Regions from separate parts of the Streptomyces sp. B1I3 genome, predicted to be linked through region 1. Evidence: riboswitches for the same ligand, from Rfam matches in the RefSeq annotation. Region 1 holds a riboswitch; each other region holds the start of a gene.
What was found. Region 1 has a riboswitch for cobalamin ahead of cobN (cobaltochelatase subunit CobN). Riboswitches for the same ligand answer to the same signal wherever they lie in the genome.

Region 1 (4,315 bases):
AGTCCGGGCAGCGAGGCCGTACCGCCCCAGATCTGGCGGGCGCGCAGGACGGCGAGGACCAGGTTGACGCGGTCCTTCCCAGCCGGGGCGCTGCCCAGGACGTGCAGCCCGTCGCGGATCTGGACGTCCTTGATCTCACAGAGCCAGCCGTCGAGATGCATGATGAACTCGTCGAAGCCCTCGTCCTCCGGCCGGTCCTCGAGCCCCAGGTCGTGGTCGAGCTTCGCGGCCTGGATGAGGGTCCAGATCTGGGCACGGACCGCCGGGAGCTTGGCCGGGTCCATGGCGGCGATCTGGGCGTGCTCGTCCAGGAGTTGTTCGAGGCGGGCGATGTCGCCGTAGCTGTCGGCGCGGGCCATCGGCGGTACGAGGTGGTCGACGAGCGTGGCGTGCACCCGGCGCTTGGCCTGTGTGCCCTCGCCCGGGTCGTTGACCAGGAACGGGTAGACAAGCGGCAGGTCGCCCAGCGCGGCGTCGGGTCCGCAGGCGGCGGACAGGCCGGCGTTCTTGCCGGGCAGCCACTCCAGGTTGCCGTGCTTGCCGAGGTGGATCATCGCGTCGGCGCCGAAGCCGTTGTCGTCGGCGGACGCGGCGATCCAGCGGTAGGCGGCCAGGTAGTGGTGCGAGGGCGGCAGATCGGGATCGTGGTAGATCGCGATCGGGTTCTCGCCGAAGCCGCGCGGCGGCTGGATGAGGATCAGCAGGTTGCCCCGGCGCAGGGCGGCGAGCACGATGTCGCCCTCCGGGTTGCGGGACCGGTCGAGGAACATCTCGCCGGGGGCTGGCCCCCAGTGCTCCTCGACGGCCTCGCGCAGTTCTGCCGGCAGCGTGGCGAACCAGCGGCGGTAGTCGGCGGCCGGGATGCGGACCGGGTTGCGGGCCAGCTGCTCTTCGGTGAGCCACTCCTGGTCGTGGCCACCGGCCTCGATGAGGGCGTAGATCAGCTCGTCGCCGTCCCCGGAGACCAGTCCCGGGATCTCTTCCACGGGACCGAAGTCGTAGCCCTCGGCCCGGAGCCTGCGCAGCAGGGCGACGGCACTGGCGGGGGTGTCGAGGCCGACCGCGTTGCCGATGCGGGAGTGCTTGGTCGGGTACGCGGACAGCACCAGCGCGATCCGCTTCTCGGCGGCCGGGATGTGGCGGAGCCGTGCGTGGCGTACGGCGATTCCGGCGACCCGGGCGGCCCGCTCGGGGTCGGCGACGTACGCGGGCAGGCCGTCCTCGTCGATCTCCTTGAAGGAGAACGGCACGGTGATGAGGCGGCCGTCGAACTCGGGGACGGCGATCTGGGTGGCCGCGTCCAGCGGCGAGACGCCCTCGTCGTTCTCCTCCCACGCGGCGCGCGGGCTGGTCAGGCACAGCGCCTGGAGGACGGGCACGTCCAGGCCGGTGAGGGCGCCCGCGTCCCAGGACTCGTCGTCACCGCCTGCCGAAGCGGTGGCGGGTTTCGTCCCGCCCGCGGCGAGGACCGTCGTCACGATGGCGTCGGCGGCGCGGAGTTCGTCGATGAGTTCGGGTTCGGGCGTGCGGAGCGAGGCGACGTACAGCGGGAGGGGGCGGGCGCCCGCGTCCTCCACGGCCGTGCAGAGCGCCTCGACGAAGGCGGTGTTCCCGCTCATGTGGTGCGCACGGTAGTAGAGCACCGCGACGGTCGGGCCGGTGACGTCCCGGGCCGTGCGCTCCAGCGGGCCCCAGGCGGGGGCCGGGGCGGGCGACTCGAAGCCGTGGCCGGTGAGCAGCACCGTGTCGGAGAGGAACCGGGCCAGCTGCTCCAGATTGGCCGGACCGCCGTGCGCGAGGTAGGCGTGCGCCTCGGCCGCGATACCGATGGGCACGGTGGAGGCGGCCATCAGCTGGGCGTCGGGGGCCTGTTCACCGGTGAGTACGACGACGGGCCGGCCGGTGGCGAGGACGTGGTCGAGCCCCTCCTGCCAGGCGCGGACACCACCGAGGAGCCGCACGACGACGAGATCCGTGCCCTCCAGGAGCTGCGGCAGGTCCTCGACGGAGAGCCGGGACGGGTTCGCGTAGCGGAAGCCGACCGGGCCGCCGGAGGCACGGGCGCTGAGCAGGTCGGTGTCGGACGTCGACAGGAGCAGGATCATGCGGCGTCAGTCCTTCCCCGGGGTGTCCACGCCCCGGGCGGTGTCGGATTGGGGTCCTGGCCGGGCCGGGACCTCGGGGATGGGAGTTCCTGACTCGCACGGCCGGATGGCCGGGCTCACAGTGGCGGGACCGCGCCGGAATCTCACCGGGCTTCCTCCCATGTCGCCGTATGGCGATGGCGGACCCAACGGACCGCCGCTAGGCATAGTAGGCGGCGGGTGGGGGGTCCTGACCAGACGGCCCCCGCCCCTGCCGGGACCGCGGGCGGTGTCCCGTACGTCACAGTGACCGTAGGGGTGCGCTCCGGTCACGGTCGGTATGCTCGCCGCCATGTCCGCCTCCCCCCTTCCACCCCGGTCTCCGGGCGATGCGTGCGCCCGGAGCAGCGGTGACGCGTGCCCCGGCGCACTGCGTCTGCACCGGGCGGACGACGGTGCGCTGGCGCGTATCCGCATACCCGGCGGCATTCTGACGATCCGTCAGGCAGATGCCCTGCGGCAGGTCGCCGAGCGATTCGGTGACGGTGAGTTGCATCTCACCTCCCGCGGGAACGTGCAGGTGCGCGGGCTCCCCGCGGACTGCGGCGCGGAGCTTGCCGGGCTGCTCGGACGGGCCGGACTACTGCCCTCCGCACGCCACGAGCGGGTACGCAACGTGGTGGCGTCCCCCCTCTCCGGGCTGGACGGCCTCGGGGCCGCCGACGTCGGACCGTGGCTGACCGGACTGGACCGTCTCCTCTGCGCGAGCGACCGGCTGACGGCGCTCTCCGGGCGCTTCCTCTTCGCCCTCGACGACGGCCGCGGCGATGTCGACGCCCTCGGCGCCGACCTCGCCCTCCTGGGCCGCGGCGACGGCAGCGCGCTGCTGCGCGTCGGCGACACGGACGCCGTCCTGCGTGTACCCGCCTCCGACGCGCCCCGCGCCGCGCTCCTCGCCGCCGGAGCCTTCCTGGACGCGGCCCGGGACACCGGCGCCTGGCGGACGAAGGACCTGCCGGGTGAGGTGGCGTCCGCGCTCCCCGACGACGTGCTGCGACGGCTCGGGCAGGCCGGCATCGCCGTCGCCCCCGGGTCCCACCCCCGCCCTCCCGAAGCTCTGCGCCCGGCTACCGGACGCCTCCCGGGCAGCCGCGGCGAGGCCGCGCTGTCCGTCGGCGTACCGCTGGGACGGCTGAACCCGGCGCAGTGGCGCCTCCTGTCGAGCGCCGGCGGACTCCGGCTCACCCCATGGCGCGGAGCCGTCGTCACCGGAATCGCTCCCCACCGCGCGGACAGCCTGCTCGGCGCCCTCACGGAGGCCGGACTGATCACCGGGCCCGGCTCCCCGTGGGCCGGTGTCGGCGCCTGCGTCGGGCAGCCCGGCTGCGCGAAGTCACTGGCCGACGTGCGGGCCGATGCGGGGGCCGCCGTCGGGCCGGCCGGGCGGCTCCCTGTGTACTGGTCCGGCTGTGAACGCCGGTGCGGCCATCCGCACGGGGAGTGGATCGACGTGGTCGCCACCCCGGACGGACACCGGATCTCCCATGTACGGGGGGATCGGACCACCGCGACGTCCACGGTCCGGGACGACCCGGCCGCGCTCGCCGCGGCCGTGGCGGCGGCCCGGGGCACGCACACCGCGGCGCCCCGGGGCACGCACACCTGACCACCACGACCACCTCCTGTACGACCTGTTCGACCTGTTCGACGAAGAAAGCGACAGCACTGTGCATCAGTACGAGAAGGACGGACCGGCGATCTACCGCCAGTCCTTCGCCACCATCCGCGCGGAAGCGGATCTGGCAGGGCTGCCCGCCGACGTGAGCCAGGTCGCCGTCCGCATGATCCACGCCTGCGGCATGGTCGACCTCGTGCGCGATCTCGCCTTCTCGCCGAACGCCGTGGCCGACGCCCGCGCGGCGCTGCGGTCCGGTGCGCCCATCCTCTGCGACGTCGCCATGGTCGCCAGCGGGGTCACCCGCAAGCGGCTGCCGGCGGACAACGAGGTGATCTGCACCCTGTCGGACCCCGCCGTCCCCGAGCTGGCCGCGGAGCTCGGCACCACGCGCAGCGCCGCCGCCCTCGAGCTGTGGCGGGACCGGATGGAGGGTGCGGTCGTCGCCGTCGGCAACGCCCCCACCGCGCTGTTCCGGCTGCTGGAGATGATCGAGGCGGGCGCGCCGCGCCCCGCGGCCGTCATCGGCGTGCCGGTCGGCTTCATCGGGGCCGCC
Region 2 (4,315 bases), 2.3 Mb from region 1:
AGACGTTGCCCGAGGTGCCGACGACCAGCCCCTCGGACGCCGTTCTGCGGGCCGTCGCGACGACGGCGTCCCACGCCTGTTCGATCGCGTCCTGATCACGGTCGCTCATGCGGGTGATCCTAGGTCGCGCCCGGATCCGCCGGGCGGGCACGGACCACCCGGGGAGCACGGGCACCCCGAGGGGACGAAGTGAGCTAAGTCTCCTCAACGCCGCGAATCGGTCACGCCATATGTTCACCAACACCCGGCAAAGACCAGTCCTCGCACCGCCACGGGAGGGCCCGGCCGCCTCGTGCGCACACAAGCGGAACGACGCCGCACGGATGGGGTCACCGCGCCGCCCTGCCCAGTTCATCTTCCGTTCACCCAGGTTGCTTACGTTCCACGTGCCAATGACGTCGAGCGATTGCCTGGGTAAATGGAACACATCACGCTGCTGCTCGCGATCGTGATCGTGACAGCTCTAGTGTTCGATTTCACGAACGGTTTCCATGACACCGCCAACGCGATGGCCACCACCATCTCGACCGGCGCCCTCAAACCCAAGACTGCGGTGGCCATGTCCGCCGTCCTCAACCTGGTCGGCGCTTTCCTGTCGGTGGAGGTCGCCAAGACGATCTCGGGCGGGATCGTCAACGAGGACGGCCTCAGAACCGAGGTCATCTTCGCGGCGCTCGTCGGCGCCATCCTGTGGAACCTGCTGACCTGGCTGGTCGGCCTGCCGTCCAGTTCCTCCCACGCACTCTTCGGCGGTCTGATCGGCGCCGCGGTGATGTCGGCCGGCTGGTCCTCGATCGACGGCGGCACCGTCGTCACCAAGGTCCTGCTGCCCGCGATCGCCGCCCCCCTCGTCGCCGGTCTCGCCGCGCTGCTGGCCACCAAGCTGACGTACCGCCTCAACCGGAAGATCACCGACGAGGCGCAGCTGAAGTCGACCGCCAAGGGCTACCGGGCCGGGCAGATCGCCTCGGCCGGTCTCGTCTCCCTCGCCCACGGCACCAACGACGCGCAGAAGACGATGGGCATCATCACCCTGGCCCTGGTCACCGGCGGCGTCCTCGCCCCCGGCTCCAACCCGCCGGTCTGGGTCATCTGCGCCGCGGGTGTCGCCATCGCCCTCGGCACCTACCTCGGCGGCTGGCGCATCATCCGCACCATGGGCAGCGGGCTCACCGAGCTCAGGCCGCCGCAGGGCTTCGCCGCCCAGACCAGCGCGGCCACGGTCATCCTGGCCTCCTCGCACCTCGGCTTCTCCCTCTCCACCACCCAGTCCTGCTCCGGCGCCGTGATGGGCGCGGGCCTCGGACGCAAGGGAGGCGTGGTCCGCTGGTCCACCGCCACCCGGATGTTCGTCGCCTGGGGCCTGACCCTGCCGGCCGCGGGCCTGGTCGGCGCGGGCGCCGAGTTCCTGACCAAGCAGGGCGGCTGGGGCGTGGGCGTCGTCGCGGTGCTCCTCGTCGCGGGCTCGGGTGCCATCTGGTGGCTGTCCCGCCGCAAGCCGGTCGACCACACCAACGTCAACGCGCCGGACGCCGAACCGGCGGGCGTCGTCACCACCGCCATCGCCGCCGTCAGCCCGCCGCCCGTCGGCGGGGCCGTCCCGGACCTCAAGACCACCATCCCGGCCCCGGCCCCGTCGGCCGTGACCACGGCCGACCCGGCCCGACCGGCCACGGTGTAAGGACGAATCGCATGAACATCGACTGGGCAGCCCTCGGCACCGTTTTCGGCGTCAGCCTCCTGATCACCGTCGCACTGGTCGGCCTCTTCACCGTCGGCATCGTCGGTCTCGCCAAGCAGGCGCCGACGGCGCGGAGCGCCGGCTCCGGAGCACCGGCGCGCGTCGGCGCGTACGCCTGCTTCGCGCTGTGCGCGGCGGCGGTCGCGTACGGGATCTACCTGATCGTCGCCTGACCTTTCCGCACCCGATCGCCCTGGGCCGGACACACCACGTGTGTGTCCGGCCCGATGTGCGTCCGGACACTCCGCAGCCTCGCAGGTCAGCGGCAGGTTGACGGGCGTTCGCGGGGCATGGTGGACTGCCGTGGCCATGTACGGCGACAGCAGAGGAAGCCGGTGCGAATCCGGCGCGGTCCCGCCACTGTCACCGGGGAGCAGTCCCCCACACGGAAGTCACGGTCCGCCTCCGCGGACCGGAAGGCCGGGGGAGCTGTGGATCCGGAAGCCAGGAGACTCTCGTCGCCCGTCACGTCGAACCAGGGCGCGGACCCTGAGTGAGGACATATGCCATGCCTGGCTGCCGTGCGTCGGTCGCTGTTCCACCCGCCACCGGGACCCTTCGAGGCGCGACGGCCGGCTGATCCGTGCGAGCCGACCGCATATTCGCGTACGGCGCCACCGCCGGTCTGATCGGCGACCTGCTCCTCGGTGATCCCCGACGGGGTCATCCCGTCGCCGCGTTCGGACGGGCCGCGGCGGGCGTGGAGAGCCGGCTGTGGCGCGATCACCGCGGCTGGGGCGCCCTGCACGCGCTCGTGTGCGCCGGGGGCGCCGCGGGTGCCGCGGCGCTGGCCGCGCGAGCCGTACGGGACCGCCCGGCCGCCGCCGTGGCACTGACCGCCGCCGCCACCTGGTCCGTCGTCGGGGGCACCTCGCTGGGCCGCGAGGCCCGTGCCATCGGGGGCGCCCTCGCCGCCGGCGACATCGACGTGGCCCGGGAGCGGCTGCCGCACCTGTGCGGCCGCGACCCTCAGGCACTCGACGGGCAGCAGATCGCCCGCGCGGTGGTCGAGTCCGTCGCCGAGAACACCTCCGACGCCGTGGTGGGCGCCCTGGTGTGGGGCGCGCTGGGTGGCGTGCCCGGCCTGGTCGGGTTCCGGGCCGTCAACACACTGGACGCCATGGTCGGCCACCGGTCGCCGCGTCACCGGCGCTACGGCTGGGCCTCGGCCCGGCTGGACGACCTGGCCGGCTGGCCGGGCGCCCGCCTCACCGCCGCGCTCGCCGTGGCGGCCGGAGGGCGGCCCCGCGAGGCCGTACACGCCTGGCGGGCCGACGCCGGCCGGCACCCGAGCCCCAACGCGGGCCCGGTGGAGGCCGCGTTCGCGGGTGCGCTCGGCGTACGGCTCGGCGGGACCCTCGCCTACGGGGGCCGGGTCGAGCACCGGCCCGTGCTCAACGGGGAGAGCGGCCGGGACGTGCGGGCCGCGGACATCGAACGCGCGGTGCGGCTGTCGCGCCGGGTGAGTGTGCTGGCCCTCGGCGTGTGCGTCGCCGTGCGGCTGGCCGGAGGACGGAGGCGTCGGGCATGAGCGGCGGGCTGCTGATCGCGGGAACCACCTCGGACGCGGGCAAGAGCGTCGTCACGGCCGGCATCTGCCGGTGGCTGGCGCGCCGAGGGGTAAAGGTCGCGCCGTTCAAGGCGCAGAACATGTCGCTGAACTCCTTCGTCACCCGCGAGGGCGCGGAGATCGGGCGGGCGCAGGCCATGCAGGCGCAGGCCGCGCGCGTGGAGCCGACCGCGCTGATGAATCCCGTGCTGCTCAAGCCGGGGGGCGACCGGTCGAGCCAGGTCGTCCTGATGGGGAAGCCGGTCGGCGAGATGAGTGCGCGCGGTTACCACGGAGGTCGCCAGGAGGCCCTGTTCGGGACGGTCGTGGACTGTCTGGAGCAGCTTCGCGGCGCGTACGACGCCGTGATCTGCGAGGGGGCGGGCAGCCCGGCGGAGATCAATCTGCGGCGCACGGACATCGTGAACATGGGCGTCGCGCGTGCGGCGCGCTTCCCCGTTCTCGTCGTCGGGGACATCGACCGCGGAGGCGTCTTCGCGTCGTTCTTCGGCACGACGGCTCTGCTGAGCGCCGAGGACCAGTCGCTGATCGCCGGCTACCTGGTGAACAAGTTCAGGGGCGACGTCTCGCTGCTGGAGCCGGGTCTGGACATGCTGTACGGGCTCACGGGGCGCCGTACGTACGGGGTGCTGCCGTACGCGCACGGGCTGGGCATCGACGAGGAGGACGGGCTGCGCGTGTCGATGCGCGGTGCCGTGCGGGAGTCGGTCGTCGCGCCGCCGCACGGTCAGGACGTGCTGCGGGTCGCGGTGTGTGCCGTGCCGCTGATGTCGAACTTCACGGACGTCGACGCGCTGGCGGCGGAGCCGGGTGTGGTGGTGCGGTTCGTGGACCGGGCGGAGGAGCTCACGGACGCGGACCTGGTGGTCGTGCCCGGTACCCGGGGCACGGTGAAGGCTCTGGCGTGGCTGCGCGAGCGGGGGCTGGCCGAGGCGCTGCGGCGGCGGGCGGCCGAGGGGCGTCCCGTGCTGGGCATCTGCGGCGGGTTCCAGGTGCTGGGTGAG
Region 3 (4,315 bases), 1.0 Mb from region 1:
GCGTTCGGCCCGCGAAGTGACTGATCCCCCCGCGAGCGCGGGGGGATCAGTCATTTCGGGCGACATCGGACCGTTGCAGGACCGCAATGCGGACAGGGGGTGACGATGGCCGGAACCCTCGCCTAGATTTCCTGCGCATTACAACAGGTGATCAGCGAGGGGACGGAGTCGCCATATGTCAGAAGATACCGATACGAAGCCACCGACCGTGACACCCGCGAGGGTGGTCATCGCGCTCTGCCTGATCGCGCCGTTCGTGGCGATGCTCTGGGTGAGTTCGTACGCGAAGGTCGAACCGACCTTCATCGGCATTCCGTTCTTCTACTGGTACCAGATGCTCTGGGTGCTCATCTCGACCGCACTCACCATGATCGCGTACAAGCTGTGGCAGCGTGACCAGCGCTCCCGCAAGGGGGGTGCGTCAGCATGAAGGACGGCGTGAACGGCGTCGCTCTCGCCGTGTTCATCTTCTTCTTCCTGGCCGTCACGGTCGTCGGCTTCATGGCCGCGCGCTGGCGCAAGGCCGAGACCGAGGCCACCCTCGACGAGTGGGGCCTGGGCGGACGGTCGTTCGGCACCTGGGTCACCTGGTTCCTGCTCGGCGGCGACCTCTACACCGCGTACACGTTCGTCGCCGTGCCCGCGGCTATCTACGCGGCCGGAGCGGCGGGCTTCTTCGCCGTCCCGTACACCATCCTCATCTACCCGCTGATCTTCACCTTCCTGCCGCGGCTCTGGTCCGTCTCGCACAAGCACGGCTACGTGACCACCTCGGACTTCGTCCGCGGCCGGTTCGGCTCGAAGGGGCTGTCGCTGGCGATCGCCCTCACCGGCATCCTCGCCACGATGCCGTACATCGCGCTGCAACTGGTCGGCATCCAGGCCGTGCTCGACGTCATGGGCGTCGGCGGCGGTGAGAACACGCACTGGTTCGTCAAGGACCTGCCGCTCCTCATCGCGTTCGCCGTCCTCGCCGCTTACACCTACTCGTCGGGGCTGCGCGCACCCGCGCTCATCGCCTTCGTCAAGGACGGCCTGATCTATCTGGTCATCGCGGTGGCGATCATCTACATCCCGATCAAGCTCGGCGGCTTCGACGACATATTCGCCAAGGCGGGAGAGGCGTTCTCGCAGACGAGTGAGGCCACGGGCAAGCCACGCGGCGCCATCGTCCCGGGCGAGATGGGGCAGTGGGGTTACGCCACACTCGCCCTGGGCTCCGCACTCGCGCTCTTCATGTACCCCCACTCGATCACGGCGACGCTCTCCAGCCGCAGCCGCGAGGTCATCCGGCGCAACACCACGATCCTGCCGCTGTACTCGCTGATGCTGGGTCTGCTGGCGCTGCTCGGATTCATGGCGATCGCGGCCGGGATCAAGGTGGACAACGGCCAGCTCGCCATCCCGCAGCTGTTCGAGGACATGTTCCCCGACTGGTTCGCGGGGGTGGCCTTCGCCGCCATCGGCATCGGAGCCCTGGTGCCTGCCGCGATCATGTCGATCGCCGCGGCGAACCTGTTCACCCGCAACATCTACAAGGACTTCATCAAGCCGGACGCGACACCCGCGCAGGAGACCAAGGTCTCCAAGCTGGTGTCGCTCCTGGTCAAGGTGGGTGCGCTCGCCTTCGTCCTCACCATGGACAAGACGGTCGCCATCAACTTCCAGCTGCTGGGCGGTATCTGGATCCTCCAGACGATGCCGGCCCTGGTCGGCGGCCTGTTCACCCGCTGGTTCCACCGCTGGGCCCTGATCGCGGGCTGGGCGGTCGGCATGATCTACGGCACGGTGGCCGCGTACGGGGTGGCCAGCCCGACGCAGAAGCACTTCGGCGGATCCTCGAAGGAGATCCCGGGTATCGGCGAGATCGGTTACATCGGCCTCACCGCGTTCGTGCTCAACGTGATCGTGGTCGTCGTCCTCACGTTCGTGCTGAACGCCGTGAAGGCACCGGCCGGTGTGGACGAGACCTCCCCGTCCGACTACACCGCGGATGTGGGCGACCCGGGCGTGCAGGCGGAGCTCCCGCCGGCCACGGTGGGCTCCCCCGCGGGTCACTGACACCCCGCCTGCCCGAGCCGCCACGCCCCACCGCACCGGGGCGTGGCGGCTCAGGCGTTTCCGGGCCCTTCGCCACCCCGGGCCACGGCCGCCGGGCGCGCCCCACCCGGGCCAGGACGCCCGGAAAAGCAGGTACGCCGCACACGCCGGTTGCGGCGGACTGCCGCGCCTCGGCTTCGCACGGGCTCCGGAACGGAACCGGGAGCCACTGCCGGGTCCTTCGCTGCTGACGTTCCGTCTGGAGCTCTGACCCGTCACGACACAACATGTGGGGGCTGCCTCAGCAGGCGGCCCCCACATGTATGCTCGTGCTCGCTGTCGCCGCAGGGGAATCCGGTGCGAATCCGGAACTGTCCCGCAACGGTGTGACCGGCGTGCCCCCGCGCACCCGGAAGTCCGAAGACCTGCCGACGGTGCGTCCGGTTCGACCGATCCGGACGCCGAGACGTCCGGGCCCCGCGGAGGGCCGGTGGACGCCGTGCGGAGTGCTGTCCGTTCCCCGGGCACCGCCCTGTCGGCTGCCCCGCTCCCGCCGGCCCCGAGCCGAGCGAGGGATAGCCCCACGTGACCATCGCGCCAGCCGATCCGGTTTCAGCCACCGCGTCAGCCGAGTCCACGCACGCCACGACCGACGGGCCGGGGACCGCACTGCTGCGGACGCTGACCGATCTCACCGTCGATCTGCCCGACACCGACCCCGGTCGGGTCGCCGCCGCCGCGCTGCGTGGCCGCAGCGCCCGGTCGGACGAGGCCGAGCTGTGCGCACTGGCGACCGAGGCCGCGGCGGGTCTGATCTCCGAGGACCCGGCCTACTCCCGGCTCGCCGCCCGGCTCCTCACCCGTTCCGTCGCGGACGAGGCCGCGGGCCAGGGCGCGGTCTCCTTCTCCGCCTCGATCGCCGTGGGGCACCGTGAGGGTCTGATCGCGGACCGCACAGCCTCGTTCGTGGCCCTGCACGCGGCGCGGCTCGACGCCCTGGTCGAACAGTCCCTCGCGGACGGTGCCGACGACCGGTTCGGCTACTTCGGGCTGCGGACGCTGCACAGCCGCTACCTGCTGCGCCACCCGCTCACCCGGCAGGTCATCGAGACCCCGCAGCACTTCATGCTCCGCGTCGCGGCCGGTCTCGCCGAGGACGAGTCGCCGCGGGCGCTGGACGAGGTCGCCGCGCTGTACGGGCTGATGAGCCGGCTGGACTACCTGCCCTCCTCCCCCACGCTCTTCAACTCCGGCACCCGGCACCCGCAGATGTCCTCCTGCTACCTGCTCGACTCGCCGAAGGACGAGCTGGACTCGATCTACGACCGCTACCACCAGGTGGCCCGGCTCTCCAAGCACGCGGGCGGCATCGGCCTCTCCTACTCCCGTATCCGTGCCCGCGGCTCGCTCATCCGCGGCACCAACGGGCACTCCAACGGCATCGTGCCGTTCCTGAAGACGCTCGACGCCTCGGTGGCCGCGGTGAACCAGGGCGGCCGCCGCAAGGGCGCGGCCGCCGTCTACCTGGAGACCTGGCACGCGGACGTCGAGGAGTTCCTGGAGCTGCGCGACAACACGGGCGAGGACCAGCGGCGTACGCACAACCTGAACCTTGCGCACTGGATCCCGGACGAGTTCATGCGCCGCGTCGACGCGGACACCGAATGGTCGCTGTTCTCCCCGGCCGACGTGCCCGAACTGGTGGACCTGTGGGGCGACGAGTTCGACGCCGCCTACCGTGCGGCGGAGGCGAAGGCCCTCGCCCGCAGGACGATGCCGGCGCGGGAGCTCTACGGCCGGATGATGCGGACGCTCGCGCAGACGGGCCAGGGCTGGATGACGTTCAAGGACGCCGCCAACCGCACCGCGAACCAGACCGCCGAGCCGGGCCGGGTGGTGCACTCGTCGAACCTGTGCACCGAGATCCTGGAGGTCACCGACGACGGTGAGACGGCGGTCTGCAACCTGGGCTCCGTCAACCTCGGCGCGTTCGTCGACGGGGGGACGATGGACTGGGAGCGGCTGGACGCCACCGTCCGTACCGCCGTGACGTTCCTCGACCGGGTCGTGGACATCAACTTCTACCCCACCGAGCAGGCCGGCCGGTCCAACGCCCGGTGGCGCCCGGTGGGCCTGGGCGCGATGGGTCTGCAGGACGTCTTCTTCCAGCTCCGGCTGCCGTTCGACTCCCCCGAGGCCCGTGCGCTGTCCACCCGGATCTCCGAGCGGATCATGCTCGCCGCCTACGAGGCGTCGTGCGACCTCGCCGAGCGGT
Region 4 (4,315 bases), 3.2 Mb from region 1:
AGCTGACGAGCGCGGCGGTGAGCAGCGCGGTCGTGCACAGCAGCACGATCCGGGTGCGGGCGACATGGACCCCCAGGGCCGCCGCCGCGTCCTGGCCGAACGCGAAGGCGTCGAGCGTACGGGCGTGCCCGAGGCAGATCAGAAGTGTCACGGCCAGGACCGCGGAACAGAGCCACACATCTGTCCACCCCACCCCGCTGAGGGAGCCGAGCAGCCAGAACAGCACGCCCCGGGTCTGCTCGGCGTCGGCGGCGGTCATGACGACGAAGGAGGTGAGGGCGGAGAAGAGCTGCATGGCCGCCACACCGGAGAGGACGACCCGGTCGGTCGTCCCGCCGAGTGTGTGGCTGAGCAACAGCACGAGGGCGAACGAGCACAGTGCTCCGGCGAAGGCTCCCGCCGAGATCGGCACCGCGCCGCCGCCGACGCCGAGGACCACCACCGCGACGGCGCCGGTGGACGCCCCGGAGGAGACGCCGAGGACGAAGGGGTCGGCGAGCGGGTTGCGCAGCAGGGACTGCATCACGGTGCCGCAGACGGCGAGGCCCCCTCCGCACACCGCTGCGAGCAGGGTGCGGGGCATGCGCAGGTTCCAGATGATGCCGTCCCGGATCGGGGAGAGCCGTGAGTCGCCGGGACCGAGGTGGGCGGCCACCGCGGACCAGACGTCCGGGACGGAGATACGGGCGGGCCCGATCGTGACGGCGACCGCGACCGACAGGAGCAGCAGGGCTGCCCCGCCGCTCCACAGGAGGCCGCCCCGCAGGACTCGGGCACCCGTCGCACGAAGGGCCGGAACAGCACGGAGGGCCGGAACCACAGGGCGGTCCGGAACAGCACGGCGGGCGGGGCCGGTCACGGTGTCCGCGGGGCGGCGCCCGGCCTCGGTCGCGCGGTGGCCGGGGGCCGGTTCCCCGCGCGGTCCCGTGCCCGGGACGCGTTCGGTGTCCGTCACCCCGCGAGCCCGAAGGAGCGCAGTCCGGCGGCGACGCGCTCCACGCCCTCGACGGTCCGGACGGTCGGGTTCATGGCCTGGCCGCTGAGCAGCACGTACCGCTTGTGCCGGACGGCGTCCATGTTCTTCGTGGCGGGGTTGGACTCCAGGAACTCGATCTTCTTCTCGGCGCTTTCGGCGGTCTGCGACTGCCGGGTGAGGTCACCGATGACCAGGACGTCGGGGTTGCGGTCCGCGACGGTCTCCCAGTTGATCTGGGGCCACTCCTCGTGGGTGTCGTCGAAGACGTTCTTCGCCCCGAGTTCTCCGGTGATGATGCCGGGGGCTCCGCAGCATCCCGCCATGTACGGCGCCTCGGAGTTGGCGAACCAGTAGAGCAGCGTGGCGTGGGAGGCGTCGATGCCCGCGGTCGCCCTGCCGACACGGTCCCGGAGGCCGGCGACGAGCTCGTCGCCCTTCTCCTTCACTCCGAACACCCGGGCGAGGTCGTGCACTTCGGCGTAGACGCTGTCCATGGTCAGGGGTCTCGTACGGGAGCCGTCACCGCTGCCCGTGTTGTCCTTCGCCGCACAGTCGGCGGGCGACACGTAGGTCGGCACTCCGAGCCCCTCGAACTGCTCGCGGGGCGCGACGCCGCCTTTGCCGAGCGTCGATTCGAACGAGGCACTGACAAAATCGGGTTCCTTGTCGAGGACCTTCTCGAAGGAGGGGCGGTTCTCCGCGATGCGGGGGACCTTCGCGCCGGCCTTCTCCAGACCCTTCATCACCGGGTCGGTCCAGGTGGCGGTGCCGGCCAACCGGTCGCCGAGGCCCAGGGAGAGCAGGATCTCCGTCGATCCCTGGTCCAGGGAGACCGCGCGGTCCGGGGCCCTCTCGACCGTCACCGTCCGGCCGCAGTTCTCCAGCTCCACCGGGTAGCCGGCGCCGCCGTCCCGGCCGGCTCCGGCCGACGGTCCGCCGCTGCCCGGCCCGCACGCGGTCAGCAGGGCGAGCCCGGCGGTGAACAGGGCGGTTCGGCGTACGGTGCTGGCTATGGGCGGCACGGAGTCCCTTTGCGTCTCAGGGCTCATGCGCGGAGCCCGGTACGGAGTCCGCCCCCCGGCGGGGGAACGGGTGCCAGCAGGTCTTCGGACTCGGGTTCGTCCGGACGGAGCGCCTTCCCGGGGCACCCGAGGGTGTCCCAGTGGCCGTGGCCCCGCCCGTCCCCCTCACCGCTGCGCGTCAGCTCCGGATTCTCACCGGATTCCCTGACTCCACGTGGAGTGTGACTGGCGTCTGCAAGCTATCACGCAGTCCGGCGAGGGCTTGCGGGCCTGAGGCCGGTACGGCGGGGAGGGCATCCCCCGCCGCACCGGCCGTCCGGCCGGTCAGCGCTTGCGGTGAACCGATTCGCCGACCTCGGCCTGCGGTGTGCGGCGCCGGCGGGCGAGCAAGGAGACCGTGCCCCAGTACACCGTCAGGACCGCCCGCAGTGCGAGGACTTCGAGGGCCTCGCGTACACCGGCACGGCACGTTCCGCGTCTCTCGGTGCCCGGAACGGGATTCCTGGTGCCCTGTACGCGGCCCCCGGTGCCCGGGACGGGTTTCTCGGCGCCCGGTACGGGTCCCTCTGTGCCCGGGTCCGCTCGGTTCGGGCCTCCGCCTGTACGCGCGTACCGTCCGCCGTTCACCGCGCGTCCTGCGGGGAGCCTGCGGGGCGGCCGTGCCAGGGGGCGTCGGGGTCGTCGTAGGCGTCGGCGTAGCCGGGCCCCGCGATCGGCCAGTCGGCGAGCAGTTCATGGGGCAGGGCGAAGGAGTCGGCCAGTTCGCGGGCGTGCGCGGCGACCGCCGCGATCAGCTCCTCGGTGGCCTCGGGCAGGGCGTCGACCTGATCGCGGGTCAGCAGGCCGGCGGCCAGCAGATCGCCACTGTTGCGGGCCACCCACTCGACGGCGAACAGCCGCTCCAGCTCCGCCAGCCGTTCGCGCGCGGCCCCTTCGGGCAGCGCGGCGCGGGCCTGGGCGTACGCCTCGGCCGCTTCCCGGTAGGCGTGCGCCTCGACCGCGCGCAGGGCGGGCCCGGCGGCCGCGTTCCACCGCCCGAGTGTGTCCTTGTCAGCGGCCCGCAGCATGCGCTGCCGGGCCCGCTCGAACCAGATGCCCTGCACGGCGGTGAGCAGTGCGCCGAGGAAGCCCGGGTCGGCCAGGTCCCCCGTGGCGGCGGGTGCAGCATCCGGCCCCGGCCCGGGCCGGGCACCCCGCGGACCGGCCGCGGTGGCGTCGATCCCGGCGAGGAGCATGTCGGCCGCGGCCTTGGCGTGCAGGGCGAGGTTGTCGCCCTCCGCCGTGATGGCGCCTTCCACCCCGGTGACCAGTTCCGTCATGCCGTTGTTCTCCAGCAACGCCTGGGCTCCGCAGCGTTCGCGGCACTGGACGATGACGGCGCGGGCCTGCCAGGTGATCCACCCCTTGGCGACCGCGACCAGCCGCTCCGCCTCTGCCCTGCTCTCCTCGCCACAGCCCTCCCACCGGTCGAGTACCCGGCGGTGGAGCAGGCTCATGGCGAAGACCGTCGCCATGGCCGAGGCGAGTGGCCCGTGGTGCGTGCGGTGGGCGTTGACCGGGACGGGACGCGTGCCCCGGGGCCCGGAGACCATCCGGTGACCGCCGTAGCGGACCGCGACCGCCAGTGTCGCGCGGGCCGTGCCCGCCGCGCATGCGCTCATGGAGATCCTGCCGGAGGTGACCCGGCCGATGGAGGTCAGGAAGCGGCGCCGGCGCCCGCCTGGAGTACTGGTGAACATCCCCGTGCCGGCGTCCTCCTCACGCGCTCCCAGCAGCGCGTCCCGCGCCACGAACAGCTGGTCGAACGACGTGAGGCAATGGTCCACCGGGCTGCCCATCCGGGCCGGCAGCCGGCGGACCCGGACACCGGGCAGGGCCTGTACGTCGTCGGTGAGCGGCACGAGGAAGAGCCGGATCCCGTGGTCCGTGCCGTCGGCCATCAGCCGCGCCGCGACCAGCCCGGACTTGGCCCCGCCCGCCGGGCTGGTGTTGGGCATGAACTTCTGCGCCCCCGCGTGCGGGGTGTGCAGGACGAAGCCGTCCCGTGCGGGGTGGTACGTCGCGGTGGTCTCCATGGCCGCCGCGTCGTTGCCGTGCGCCACCTCCGTACAGAGGAAGGTCCCGATCCGGCGCATCGCCAGGTAGTCCGACAGATCGCGGTGACCGACCACATCGTGGTCGAGGATGCTGCCGAGGAACAGGTTGTAGTGGATGCCCGCGACGGTGGTGAGCGCGGGGTCGACCGGCCCGAGCCATTCGTGCAGCGCGGCGAGGGCGCGCGGGTCGGCGGCGAGACGTGCTCCGTTGTCGAGCGAGC

Region 2: linked by a shared signal. The riboswitch ahead of QFZ58_RS28035 (cobalamin biosynthesis protein) and the one ahead of cobN (cobaltochelatase subunit CobN) in region 1 are both predicted to bind cobalamin.
Region 3: linked by a shared signal. The riboswitch ahead of QFZ58_RS12680 (ribonucleoside-diphosphate reductase subunit alpha) and the one ahead of cobN (cobaltochelatase subunit CobN) in region 1 are both predicted to bind cobalamin.
Region 4: linked by a shared signal. The riboswitch ahead of QFZ58_RS03125 (ABC transporter substrate-binding protein) and the one ahead of cobN (cobaltochelatase subunit CobN) in region 1 are both predicted to bind cobalamin.

What each region holds. Positions count from the first base shown of each region.
Region 1 covers NZ_JAUSYD010000001.1:3,858,143-3,862,457, forward strand. Annotated here, with positions in the region: gene cobN (cobaltochelatase subunit CobN) at 1-2,105, opposite strand, end outside; cobalamin riboswitch at 2,169-2,310, opposite strand; gene QFZ58_RS17705 (cobalamin biosynthesis protein CobG) at 2,425-3,750, shown strand; gene QFZ58_RS17710 (precorrin-8X methylmutase) at 3,812-4,315, shown strand, end outside.
Region 2 covers NZ_JAUSYD010000001.1:6,172,885-6,177,199, reverse strand. Annotated here, with positions in the region: gene QFZ58_RS28050 (class II aldolase/adducin family protein) at 1-109, opposite strand, end outside; gene QFZ58_RS28045 (inorganic phosphate transporter) at 419-1,681, shown strand; gene QFZ58_RS28040 (hypothetical protein) at 1,693-1,914, shown strand; cobalamin riboswitch at 2,066-2,196, shown strand; gene QFZ58_RS28035 (cobalamin biosynthesis protein) at 2,325-3,272, shown strand; gene QFZ58_RS28030 (cobyric acid synthase) at 3,269-4,315, shown strand, end outside.
Region 3 covers NZ_JAUSYD010000001.1:2,808,259-2,812,573, forward strand. Annotated here, with positions in the region: gene QFZ58_RS12670 (DUF3311 domain-containing protein) at 176-430, shown strand; gene mctP (monocarboxylate uptake permease MctP) at 427-2,061, shown strand; cobalamin riboswitch at 2,357-2,488, shown strand; gene QFZ58_RS12680 (ribonucleoside-diphosphate reductase subunit alpha) at 2,626-4,315, shown strand, end outside.
Region 4 covers NZ_JAUSYD010000001.1:617,583-621,897, forward strand. Annotated here, with positions in the region: gene QFZ58_RS03120 (iron ABC transporter permease) at 1-766, opposite strand, end outside; gene QFZ58_RS03125 (ABC transporter substrate-binding protein) at 952-2,025, opposite strand; cobalamin riboswitch at 2,056-2,243, opposite strand; gene QFZ58_RS03130 (acyl-CoA dehydrogenase) at 2,622-4,315, opposite strand, start outside.